DNA from 4 places in the Colwellia sp. MB3u-4 genome. Region 3 is predicted to be linked to each of the others. Evidence: predicted binding sites of a transcription regulator. Region 3 holds the regulator's gene; each other region holds the start of a gene.
What was found. The regulator sigma-54, encoded in region 3, starts transcription at its own class of promoters, with help from an activator protein. The targets are predictions, from matches to a motif close to GTTGGCACGNNNNTNGNNT.
Positions count from the first base shown of each region.

Region 1: a site for sigma-54 is predicted at 1,637-1,655, ahead of H4J61_RS00865 (flagellar hook-length control protein FliK). Genes of this name have one in related genera too.
Region 2: a site for sigma-54 is predicted at 1,831-1,849, ahead of H4J61_RS09595 (NarK family nitrate/nitrite MFS transporter). Genes of this name have one in related genera too.
Region 4: a site for sigma-54 is predicted at 2,145-2,163, ahead of flgA (flagellar basal body P-ring formation chaperone FlgA). Genes of this name have one in related genera too.

Region 1 is NZ_JACGVE010000040.1:14,721-17,919, forward strand. It holds gene fliI (flagellar protein export ATPase FliI) at 1-959, shown strand, start outside; gene fliJ (flagellar export protein FliJ) at 988-1,422, shown strand; gene H4J61_RS00865 (flagellar hook-length control protein FliK) at 1,717-3,199, shown strand, end outside.
Region 2 is NZ_JACGVE010000079.1:11,721-14,919, reverse strand. It holds gene H4J61_RS09605 (flavohemoglobin expression-modulating QEGLA motif protein) at 1-378, shown strand, start outside; gene H4J61_RS09600 (hypothetical protein) at 664-1,179, opposite strand; gene H4J61_RS09595 (NarK family nitrate/nitrite MFS transporter) at 1,989-3,199, shown strand, end outside.
Region 3 is NZ_JACGVE010000068.1:22,808-26,006, reverse strand. It holds gene lptA (lipopolysaccharide transport periplasmic protein LptA) at 1-6, shown strand, start outside; gene lptB (LPS export ABC transporter ATP-binding protein) at 7-738, shown strand; gene H4J61_RS03830 (RNA polymerase factor sigma-54) at 790-2,295, shown strand; gene hpf (ribosome hibernation promoting factor) at 2,332-2,619, shown strand; gene ptsN (PTS IIA-like nitrogen regulatory protein PtsN) at 2,649-3,107, shown strand; gene rapZ (RNase adapter RapZ) at 3,114-3,199, shown strand, end outside.
Region 4 is NZ_JACGVE010000087.1:26,586-29,784, forward strand. It holds gene H4J61_RS14225 (LPP20 family lipoprotein) at 1-351, shown strand, start outside; gene H4J61_RS14230 (flagella synthesis protein FlgN) at 461-892, opposite strand; gene flgM (flagellar biosynthesis anti-sigma factor FlgM) at 919-1,233, opposite strand; gene flgA (flagellar basal body P-ring formation chaperone FlgA) at 1,308-2,000, opposite strand; gene H4J61_RS14245 (chemotaxis protein) at 2,198-3,133, shown strand; gene H4J61_RS14250 (protein-glutamate O-methyltransferase CheR) at 3,173-3,199, shown strand, end outside.

The sequences.
Region 1 (3,199 bases), on a different contig from region 3:
CGATCAATCCCTTATCACGACGAGCCATTACCGAGCCCCTAGATGTTGGAGTGCGCTCGATTAACAGTTTTCTAACCGTTGGTGTTGGGCAACGAATGGGCTTGTTTGCGGGCTCAGGTGTTGGTAAAAGTGTGCTGTTAGGTATGATGACACGTGGCACAAACGCTGATGTTATTGTCGTGGGTTTAATTGGCGAGCGTGGACGAGAAGTTAAAGAATTTATTGAAGAAATTTTGGGTGAAGAAGGTCGTGCGCGTTCTGTGGTGGTGGCAGCACCGGCCGATAATTCAGCGTTAATGCGGCTTAAGGGCTGTGAAACCGCAGTGCAGATCAGCGAATACTTTCGTGACCAAGGTTTAAATGTTTTATTGCTGGTAGATTCACTGACCCGTTATGCACAAGCGCAGCGCGAAATAGCACTAGCGGTAGGCGAGCCACCGGCAACGAAAGGTTATCCGCCATCCGTTTTCTCTAAATTACCCCAACTCGTTGAGCGAGCCGGCAATGGCGGGGACGGCCAAGGTTCAATCAGTGCATTTTTTACTGTATTAACCGAAGGTGATGATTTACAAGACCCGATTGCTGATGCTGCCCGTGCCATTTTAGACGGTCATATTGTTTTGTCTCGAAAATTAGCTGATGCCGGGCATTATCCAGCGGTTGATATTGAAGGCTCAATTAGTCGAGTTATGCCGATGGTAACCAGCCAAGAACATCAGCAACTTGCTAGGCAACTACGGCAGATTTATGCCTTATATCAAGAAAATAAAGACTTGATTGCCATTGGCGCCTACAGCAGAGGGACGGATCCAAGAATAGATCAATCGATTGACTTGCAACCCGTGATTCAATTTTTTTTGCAGCAAAAAACGCTTGAAATTATTCCTTATGATCAAAGTTTAACTCAGCTGCAGGAAGTATTAGCGGCAGCGCAAGCTCATGCCAATAAAAATCAGTAGACACAATAACGAATAGGTCACTAAACCGATGAAACAGTTGAACACCTTACATAAGTATGAACTTGATAAAGAACAAAAAGCCTCACAAGCATTACAAGTGGCAGAGGTCGATTATGAACAAAACAAAGCGCGTTTAAAAAGTGTTAGCGATTATCGTTTAGAATATATGCGCCGGCTTAATCAGCGTTCAATCGAGGGTATTGATAGTGCAACATATAGCCATTTTCATGCTTTTATCGCGAAACTAGATAACGCCTCTCAACAGGTTAAAGTTGCGGTTCATCAAGCGAAAGCATTAGTTGAAACTCGAAAAAAACAATGGTTAGAGCAAAGACAAAAAATACAAGCGGTAGAATTACTACGTAATAAAAAACTGGCCGCGCTGCAATTAGTCGCTAATAAAAAAGAACAAAAAATGTTTGATGAAATGGCGACACAACAATTTGTTCGCCGCCGCCGCTAAACTCTGCCATTTTAATAATAGAAACAATAGAAACAATAGATTAAGTACTTGAGTAAACCCCATCAGCATCAAGATTCAAACTCAAGGCTTGTTATTGATGCTTTTATATTTAGTTCACTTTAAGATTTAGCGCTGAACTGCCTATTAGAGCGGCACGATTTGGTCACAGGTAGAGACAAGCAGGATCATACTGCCTTCTCTCTTGAAAATTATTTTTGGAATGAATATTGCTTAATTAACAATAGAAATAATTTATTAAATTGTGCTTAAGTCTACATTTAAGAAAGGTCTGTTATGTCTCAAATGAATATATTGTCTACTGATGCTGGCCAAAGCCTTGACACCCCTGGTGCTAAAGGTGGGTCGTCAATAAAAAGTCAAGCTAAAAGCAACGCATTTAATGATGCGATGGAGCAACACTATTTAAGAAAAAAAGCGGAAGAGTCAGAGCAAAATACTGAGCCATATGGCAATTTTGTCTCTAAAGCGGCAGAACAACACCAACAGGCTTTAAAAAGCGAGCGTTTAGCCAAGGGCAATGAAGTTGATGATGATCATACTTTACCCGTGCCTTTACCGATAGACGATGCCAAAAATCTCTCTGCGCCAAACGCTGAGCTAAAATCCTATCTTGGCTTTCAAACTCAAACTGAACATCAAGCTCAAACCCAAAGTGACTTAGCGAGCAATGTTGAAAATGATGACGCGGTTGATTTATTAAAAATGTTAAGTGGTGCAGGGCAATTGTTGACAAAATCTGCAGCAAATAATACTGCTGAAGGGAAAGTGCCGGGCGACGTTACATCAGGCTATATGCAAACAACCACTGCCGGCACAACGTCCTTAACGAGTGAGCAAGCTAGCATTGATGATGCCGAGCTAATGGCAAAGCAAGCAGGTATAAAAGCATTAACTGAAGAAGGCAATGCCGGTTTAGATAAAACCCAAGGTGTTGACCAATTAGCTAACAATAGCGCATTGCAAAATAGTGCCAGCGATAAAGCGAGTGAATTTAAACCTGGTAGCGATATCGAAGCCGCAAAAACTCATCTTGTTAATCAAAGTACAGCTACTGTGGTATCAACATCGGTTACGGATACAAAACTTGATACTAATCAGAAAACAGCGGTAAATGAAGACGTTGATAAATTAGCCAGTGCCATGCTCGAGGCACAAAAAACCGCTAAAACTGAGGGCGACAAGCTAACACCACAAGTTGACAAAGTGGCGTCAGTGTTTAATCAAACATTAGTCGATCAAGCCAAGCCGCTGACAAGTGCTGCGGAGTTAGCTGCCCAGCAAGAGCAAAGTTTTGAAAGTACGGTAAATCAATTAACGACAAATACTGTCTCAACACAAAAATCATTTGCCACTATGCAGACTGAGACTATTGCTATTTACCGTAAAGATTTTGCCGATGCTGTTAAAGATAAAGTGATGGTGATGATCAACCAAAAAATTCAACAAGTGGAAATTCAACTTGACCCACCAGAGATGGGTAATATTCATGTGCGAGTGAATTTACAAAATGAGCAAGCCGCGGTGCAATTTGTGGTGCAAAACCAGCAAGCAAGAGAGGCTTTAGAGCAAAATATGGGCAAGTTACGCGATATGTTAGCTGAAAGTGGTGTTGATGTTGGGGAGGCAAATATCGAACAGCGCGAAGCAAAAGAGCAAGATGGTGATGGTTTTGACAGCCAGTCTAACAAGGGTCAAAATGCCCAGTCGGCTGAAGACAGTTTCAGTGAAAATGATAACGCAATAGTGAATGTGCTCA
Region 2 (3,199 bases), on a different contig from region 3:
ATTTTAGCCTTACGTGTTATCGCTGTTAAATCTATGATTAAAGATAAAAATTTTCGTACCACTTTTTTAATTCTTAAAGAAACCTATCAGGTTACTGACGATCAAGCTTATACCATTACTGCTCGGGTGTATCGAGGTGGTGGCTATACCAAAGACCACCTTTACTTAAAAGGCTTTAGCTTAATATTGAATGCTTACCAGCATGAGAAGAATTTTACGCATCTACTGGCAGGTAAAACCTCACTAGAGTTTTTACCCTTGATAACACGCTTAATTGATAAAGAGCTGCTCATCGCACCTCACTTTATTACGCCTGCATTTAGAAACCCGATTACTAATGACGCTGTTAGTACTTTTATTACTCAAGCAATACGTTAGCAGATAGTCAGATTAAACCTGAACAGTTGAAAAATTGGCTAAGGCTGATTTAGCTTTCAATGCTACCTAAAGCAAGTAAATTTAACGCAACACTAGCAACTCAGTCGTCTGTAAAACGCTCTAATGGGTAATCAAGTTAGCGCTCAAACAGGCTTCAAAAAACAGATCGAGTTAGGATGAACTAAGCAATTTCTTTATGGTATGGCGTTTATTCTTATTTGATGTATGTTCATGACTGGGCATCAAGATCACACTCCCTTTTATAAAAATTAAGGGTAATAAGACTTAAAAGTTACTCCAACTTGGTTTTCTTACCCTTGAAAAACAACCAAAATCTTTATCAGCATCTAATGCTTCAAAGTCATAATCGCTATCAATTAATAAATAAACCTTGCCGTCTTCCAATCTAATGTAAGCAGGAACTATTATTCTTTGGTAATTAAATTTAGGATTTTTTAGTAGTGCATTGTTCTCACTTTCTGAAATAGAAAGTATTTTATTGAGTTTAAAATACGCCACCATTTCGCCGTCACCATTGTGATAACAGCCATCAAAACAGGCTTTAATTGCTGAAAATGATTGGGTTTTAGATAATATACTTTTTTTGAAAAGCACTTTATTTTTTTCTGGTAACTGTATCCTAAATGTCACACCAGGATCTTCAGTAAGTTTAGTCATATCTGTGATAACAAAAACATCAGGCTCAGTGTTTCTGAACGCTAAAAATAAATTATTAAGCTCTTTTTTCGGATAGGATTGAAAGCCTAAACTATCAAGTGTAGCCGAATTTTTTTTTATCATTCTCCTGCCTTTTATTATTCATCTAAAGATAACTCTTATCATAATTTATATTGATTTTATTAAATACAACTTTCTTCATGATCGCTGCCTAATAGCTGAAAATGCCTTACATTTCTCAGAATATACAATGAAAATCACAGATTATGTATATAAGATGTTTACGGTATGTTTTTAAAATGTTTACTGAATGTGTAGAGATAAAAAGACCAAAATAAGGTAAGGATTAGTAAATCAGATCATTATAAGTGACCTCATCGGTCAACTTGCCTATTACATACTAAAAAAAAGAGCCTTTGTATCAGTTACTTTTTTATAAAGCTAGCAGATAACTTTATGTAGGCTAAATAGCTGTAATGTTTTTCATTTATCACGCCATAGCTTCCTTATAAATTATGTATTGTTATTTTTTGGCTATTAACTGAATGACATAGTTCTTTGTATTGGTCTTTGTGTGGTATTGATATTGGTATTGATAAGACTCGCCTAAATTAAGCTCGCCTGACAATTACAGTGATTATTTATACTTTTGTTGTGCACCCTATCTGTGCGTCATAGCGATGGTGTTGTGCATGCAAACCTAAATTATAGATCCCCTCCTCGACAAAAATAAATTAAAACCAACAAAAACAATAGGATAATTAAAATATCAGTGATGGCATTACATTTGCAATTACATTTACAGTTGAAGAATGTTCTTCGTATTGTGTAAGCCAGCCAGCTGAGTTAATAACCAAACCATTTTATGATTAACAGGGCAATGGCGTCTTTCATTAATATAAACACAAATGTTAATTTTTAGGAGTTGCGGTATGAGTGGTCAAGGTAGTCTCAATATTTTTTCTTTCAAAGGTAAGATGAAAGCCTTACATATGAGTTGGATAGCGTTTTTCATTACGTTTGCTGTTTGGTTTAACTTTGCCCCCTTAGTATCGGTAATTGCAGACTCATTAGGCTTAACGAAAGCTGAAATAAAAACCTTAATGCTATTAAACGTAGCCTTAACCATTCCAGCGCGCGTTGTCATTGGCATGCTTACCGACAAATATGGCCCTCGCTTAACCTTTGCCGTTTTACTTGCGGTATGTAGCCTGCCTTGTTTTATGTTTGCTTTTTCAAGCACCTTTGAGCAAGCGGCCTTATCTCGCTTTTTATTAGGTTTTATTGGTGCCGGTTTTGTTATCGGTATTCGTATGGTGTCTGAATGGTTCCCGGCTAATGAACTTGGCACGGCTGAAGGTATTTATGGTGGCTGGGGTAACTTTGGTTCAGCTGCAGCAGCCATGTCACTACCGACACTTGCCTTGGCATTTGGTGGTGAAGACGGTTGGAGATACGCGGTTGCCTTTACCGGTGCATTAAGCTTAATTTTCAGTTTTATCTGGTATCAAAACGTCACTGACACGCCTAAAGGTTCAACCTACTTTAAACCTAAACACACAGGTGCGATGGAAGTAACCTCAACCGGTGACTTCTTCTTATTATTATTAATGAAAATTCCTATGTACGGTGCTTTAGCCCTACTGACATGGAAATTATCTCCTGCTGGTGTAAGTTTATTGTCAGCACAAAGTGCACTTATTGCCTACATTAGCTTAGTGGTTTTATTTGCCATTGAAGTAAAACAAACCATTAAAGTTAACGGCCATTTATTTTCAAAGCCCGTTGAAGAAATTCACCGTTATAAGTTCAAGCAAGTGGCGGTATTAAACATTCTATACTTTGCTACTTTTGGTTCAGAATTAGCCGTTGTCTCTATGTTACCGTTATTTTTTGCTGAAACCTTCGAATTAAGTATGGTTTACGCAGCCATGTTAGCCTCTACTTATGCCTTTATGAACTTAATGTCTCGCCCTGGTGGCGGTTGGTTATCAGACAGATTTGGTCGTAAAAAAACCTTATTAATTTTAACGGCTGGTTTAGCACTGGGTTATTTAGGCATGTCAGAAATTACCAGTGAATGGCCTTTAGCCTTAGCCGTAGCAACCGCGATGGCTTGTTCATTCTTCGTGCAAGCAGGTGA
Region 3 (3,199 bases):
GAGTAAATGTCAACTTCTACATTATCAGCAACCGGCCTTGCCAAGTCCTATAAAGGCAGAAAAGTGGTTAAAAACGTCAGTATGCACGTTTCCGCTGGACAAATTGTTGGCTTATTAGGGCCAAATGGCGCAGGTAAAACTACCTCTTTTTATATGATTGTTGGCTTGGTAAAGAACGACAGTGGCTCAATTGTCTTAAATGATGAAGATATAACCTTACTGCCGATGCACGAGCGCGCGAGAAAAGGTATCGGTTATTTACCACAAGAAGCCTCTATTTTTCGTAAGTTATCGGTACATGACAACATCATGGCCATTTTACAAACACGTAAATCACTTAGTGATGTTGACCGACAAGAAAAACTTGAACATTTATTAGAAGAGTTCAACATAGGCCATATAAAAGATAACTTAGGCATGAGTTTATCTGGCGGTGAGCGCCGACGAGTTGAAATAGCCCGGGCATTAGCTGCAGATCCTAAATTTATATTACTGGATGAACCCTTTGCCGGTGTTGACCCGATTTCAGTAGGTGATATAAAAAAAATTATCCTACACTTAAAAGATCGTGGCATAGGTATATTGATCACAGATCACAATGTGCGAGAAACACTTGATGTTTGTGAGCATGCCTACATCGTTAGTCATGGCGAACTTATCGCTGAAGGTAATTCAAAGCAAATTCTTGCAAATCAACATGTAAGAGATGTATACCTTGGTGAACAATTCACGCTATAGTGAATAAAACCAATTGAATTAATGAATTTGAATAGGGAAAAGAAAACGTAAATGCGTCCTACTCTGCAACTCCGTATCGGACAACAGTTAACGATGACCCCGCAATTGCAGCAGGCGATCAAACTGTTGCAATTATCAACTTTGGATCTTCAACTAGAGATTCAAGAAGCACTTGAAAGTAATCCTTTGCTTGAAGTTGACGAAACGCACGATAACAATTCAGAAAGTACCCCTGACCATTTAGAAGCAGGATATTCGGTAACGGTAGGCGAAAACTCAGCAGCATCCTCTGATGGCAGCGAAGACTCCACTCCCTCGATAGACGAAATTAGCTCCTCTGAAGGTTTAGCAAAAACAGACATCCCCGAAGAACTCAACAGCGATAGCACATGGGATGATAACTTCAGTGCTGGTGTTAGTAGTGGCGGTGTTGGTCATGCCTCAGAAGATTATACTTATCAAGGTGAAACGAAAGACTCATTACAAGACCATCTAATTTGGCAAATGGAACTAACGCCCTTTACTGACACTGATAGAACCATTGCCATTGCCATTATTGAAGCCATAGATGAAGCAGGTTATTTAACCGTTTCAGCCGAAGAGATCTTAGAGAGTGTCGGTATTGATGGTGTAGAACTTGATGAAATTGAAGTGGTGTTAAAGCGTATTAACGTATTTGACCCCATTGGTGTTGCTGCCCGTTCAATTCCAGAGTGCTTGCGTATTCAGCTCAATCAATTTGCTAAAGATACCCCTTGGTTAGCGGAAAGCAAAATCGCTGTCAGCGAGTATATTGACTTGCTCGGTAATCGCGATTATCGTCAATTGATGCGTAAATTACGCTTGAAAGAAGAGCAATTACGCGAAGTTATTCGCCTAATACAAAGCTTAGATCCCCGTCCAGGTGATAGCGTCATCAAAAGTGAAGAACAATATGTTATCCCAGACGTGTCTGTTGAAAAGAAAAACGGCCGCTGGACAGTAGAGCTCAATCCTGACACTGCCCCTAAACTATCGGTTAATCAGCAATACGCCGCTATGTCTCGTTCAATGAAGTCATCTACTGATAATCAATTTATTCGCTCTAACTTGCAAGAAGCAAAATGGTTTATTAAAAGCTTAGAAAGCCGTAACGAAACACTTTTAAAGGTTTCAAATTGTATTGTGCAACGCCAACAAGGCTTTTTTGAACACGGACCTGAGTCAATGCGCCCTATGGTATTGAACGATATTGCCGAAGCCGTAGATATGCATGAATCAACCATTTCTCGTGTGACCACGCAAAAATATATGCACACACCTAGAGGGATTTTTGAGCTTAAGTACTTTTTTTCTAGCCACGTAAGTACTGAAAACGGCGGCGAATGTTCATCAACGGCTATTCGTGAATTAATTAAAAAGCTAGTGGCTGCCGAAGTACCTGCAAAACCACTCAGCGACAGTAAAATGGCAGATATTTTAGCAGAACAAGGTATACAAGTGGCAAGGCGTACCATTGCCAAATATCGAGAGTCACTTTCTATACCGCCATCAAATCAACGTAAAAGCCTATTGTAGGCAGTTTTATTCAGCCAATAAAGAGGATTGAAATATATGCAAATTAATCTTACTGGACACCATGTCGATGTTACCGATTCATTACGTGATTATGTCAATGGCAAGTTTGAAAAACTAGAGCGTCACTTTGATCATATCAATAATGTACATGTAGTATTAACGGTAGAAAAACAGAATCAGATTGCCGAATCAACGGTGCACTTAAGTGGCACTGAAGTTCATGCTAAGGCACAACATAGTGACATGTATGCATCGATTGATGCATTAATTGACAAGCTAGATCGCCAAATCTTGAAATATAAAGGCAAAATCAACAAACATTAGCGCCATTTCGCTATAGGTCTTAGAAGTTTATGAAGTTGCAAGACATCTTAACCCCGGACTGCACTATTTGTGCAGCACCGGGTGCCAGTAAAAAACGTATATTAGAATATTTAAGTCGCTTGGCCGCCGATAAACTCGACAGCCATGATACTTTTCAGCTTTTAGAAAGTTTAGTTAAGCGTGAAAGATTGGGCTCAACGGGCATAGGTAATGGCATTGCTATACCTCATGGCCGTTTAGAAAATGCTACGCCTACGAAACCTATTGCCGTGGTTATTACCACAGAACAAGCGATTAATTTTGACGCTGTTGATCATCGTCCCGTTGATATTTTTATCGCCTTATTTGTTCCTGAAGAAGAATGCCAGAGCCACTTGAGTACGCTGCAAAGTATCGCAAAAATTTTTCGTAACAAGCAATTTTGCAAGCAAGTGCGTAAATGCCAAAGTAATCAAGAACTGTTTCAGTTAATACAACAAGCGAGTTAAACACGGATGAAATTAATTATTGTAAGTGGCCGTTCAGGCTCAGGGAAAAGTGTTGCACTGCGTGTTTTAGAGGATTTAGGTTATTATTGTGT
Region 4 (3,199 bases), on a different contig from region 3:
CCTGTCTTAACCGCCATAGGGCAAGCACCAATTAGTTTGCAGAATTCTCAAAACAAAACCCAGCGTATGCTAATGGCAATAAAAGCTTCAAAAATTGCTGCTTATGCGGAGTTAGCTGAACAAGTTTATGGTCAAAATATTAATGGTAGCACCACCATGTCTAATTTAGTGCTTGATAATCAACAATTACAGACATCAGTACGAGGCATTATTCGTGGCGCAAAAGTCGTTAAAAGCTATCCGGTGGGTGACAGTTATACCACTGAGTTGAGTTTAGATTTTAAAGATGTTTATGAAATTTATATCGCGACATCTAACCGCAAAGAAATAAAGCATATCTCATATTACTAGCATTATTACTAGCATTATTACTAGCGTCATTGAATTGCGCTGTATTTTAGTACCATTAAAAAAACCAGCTATTGCTGGTTTTTTTGTAGATAACCTAACACATATAAAGCTAAGCTTTTATACCTAAGCTACTGAGTCCGCCTGAGGTTTTTCCTTTACTATTATAGGTCATGGATGACTTGTTATGATTCTCTAGTAATGAGGTCTTCATGCGTTCTACAGATAATTGTGATTGCTGAATGATCAGGCCATTAATTTGATTCTGTTTTTTACAGCGCACTAAAATGGCTTCGATATCTGATAGTAGGCTGGTGAACTTGCCCGCTAGTTTTTCTTGTTTGAATTCAAAACTTTGACCAATGGCATTGTCAATTCTCTGAATCGCCAAAAGCAGGTCGTTTTTGTCTGCGGTAAGCTGAATAAGTGCATCAGGGTTTTGCTGTTGCAGTACATCTTTCTCAGTGTCTAATAACGTCTCTAATTGCGTTAATTGCGATAATTGTTGAGAAACCAATTGTTGCGGTGTTAGTTTTTCAGACACTTAATGTACTCCATTTTAGTAACACGTTAGCCAAGTTTAAATTCAAAATTGGCGATACTTGCTGCTAGCTTTTCTGGATTTATTTTATAATCGCCAGAGGCAATAGCACTCTTTAATTCAGCAATTTTTTTCTCATTGACTACAGGAGAATCAGCGGCTTGTTTCTGCAGCTCATTCATTTGTTTTGCTTGCGGGGTAATAGATACCGAATCACGCGTTGCCAATTTAGCTTGTTGCGAGGCATTGCTACTTTCGCTAACTTGCTGTTTGGTCTGAACTTGCTGTTCAAGTTTTTGTTTTACTTGATTGGTGTTATTCAAGTTGTTGATATTAATAGCCATTATTGTATCCTACTTACAACAGTTATTGGTTTCTAACCTTTTATCGGCAAAACAGCAGAAAACTTAAGCAATTATTATAAATTAATTATCACTTGGTTAATAGCGTTAACTTGCCCCTGAACCACACGACCAGACTTCCTATTTCGCACCGATATAATTTCGCCTAAACTGCCGTCATTTAAGGCAATGCCAAAAGACTTAATTTCAAAATGTGCCGACTTAGCAATAATATTCACCGGCTCGCCTTTACAGACAAAACAGGTATTTTGATTAGTAATAGCACTACCTTGAGACAAGTTTCTTTTTGTGCGAGCACCCACCACTACTTTAGGGTCGGTAAGCACTGTGCCTCGTATTTGCCCGTTATCTTTAAATATAATTTCGATATTAGCGTTACTAAGCAAAGTACCTTTGCTTATTCGCATTTGCGTGACCAATACAGGTACAATGGTGTGAATTTTTACTGGGATATACAACTGCCAAGATTCTTCGTCAGGACAAACAATTTTAACATTTACGTTTCTACCAATATGCTTTTCAGGTATATTTGCCGTCAGTGGTAATAAACAAGGCTGTAATGTAATTCGGGGGTCTATTTCAGAAACTTCAATCTTCAGTTTTCCTCGTGCTGGCAAACTGACATTGTCTTCAACATAGGATTTGATGAAGTTATAGAGATAATCACGATCGAATGTCATGGCTGAACTAGCGTTAATACTGGCCAAATAAATAAGGGTGATTGCTATTACTATCTTTAATTTGTTCATAAGTTATATCTGACTGCTAGGAAAATAAAAATACACGTCCAAACTTAATTAAGTTTAATTCAGTACAATTTAGCACGAATAACGTCAAAGTATTTACGTTGTTGCAATGCTAGTGCTTAATGCTAGTGCTTTAAACGTTAAAACAATCAAGAATCGTGCCTTTGTTATACTTTCATTGGCACACCAAAGAGGTTTTTATGGCAAGTATATTAGACACAGTTAATCAACGTACCCAATTAGTTGGCCAGAACCGACTGGAGTTGTTGTTATTTAAACTCATTGGTAAACAGCGTTTTGGTATCAACGTATTTAAAGTGCGTGAAGTTATGCCATGTCCTAGGTTGACCGTAATACCTAAGCAAAACAAATTTGTTAAAGGTGTTGCTCATATTCGTGGTCAAACTATTTCGGTTATTGACTTAAGTAAAGCCACGGGTGGTCCGGCCATTGTGCAAACAGAAAGCAGTTTTGTGATTATTTCTGAGTACAACCGAACTGTGCAGGGTTTTCTTGTTGCCGGTGTAGAGCGCATTGTAACCTTGAGCTGGAAAGACATTATGCCGCCGCCAGAAGGTGCGGGAAAGTTAAGCTACCTTACGGCGGTTACCAAAATTGACGACGAACTGGTATCGATTCTTGATGTTGAAAAAATTCTCAATGAAATCAATCCTATTTCAACAGAGTTAAGCGAAGGTGTTGCTGATGCAAGCGTTGGAGAGGCTATTGGCGAACGAGTGATTATGATTGCTGATGACTCGACCGTGGCACGAAATCAAGTTAAACGTGCTCTTGAACCTTTGGGGTTAACTATGCTGTTAGCAAAAAATGGTCAAGAAGCGCTCGATCAATTACAGGAAATTGCTCAAGGGTGTCAAAACAGCATCACTGAAAAAGTCGCTTTGTTGATTTCTGATATTGAAATGCCCGTGATGGATGGTTATACCCTAACAGCAGAAATTAAGCAGAATGATCGGATGAAAAATATGCCGGTTATTTTGCATACTTCGCTAAGTGGTGTTTTTAACAATGCCATGGTAGAGAAAGTAGGGGCTGAAGATTTTATTCCTAAATTTCATCCCGACGAGTTAGCGACTGCGGTTAAAAAGTGGTTAAAGCATGATGAGATTGCTTAATCTTTGTTTGCAGTATTTAAATAAGGTGGACCACAGCTAGTGTTAACTAAACAACTTGATGATAAA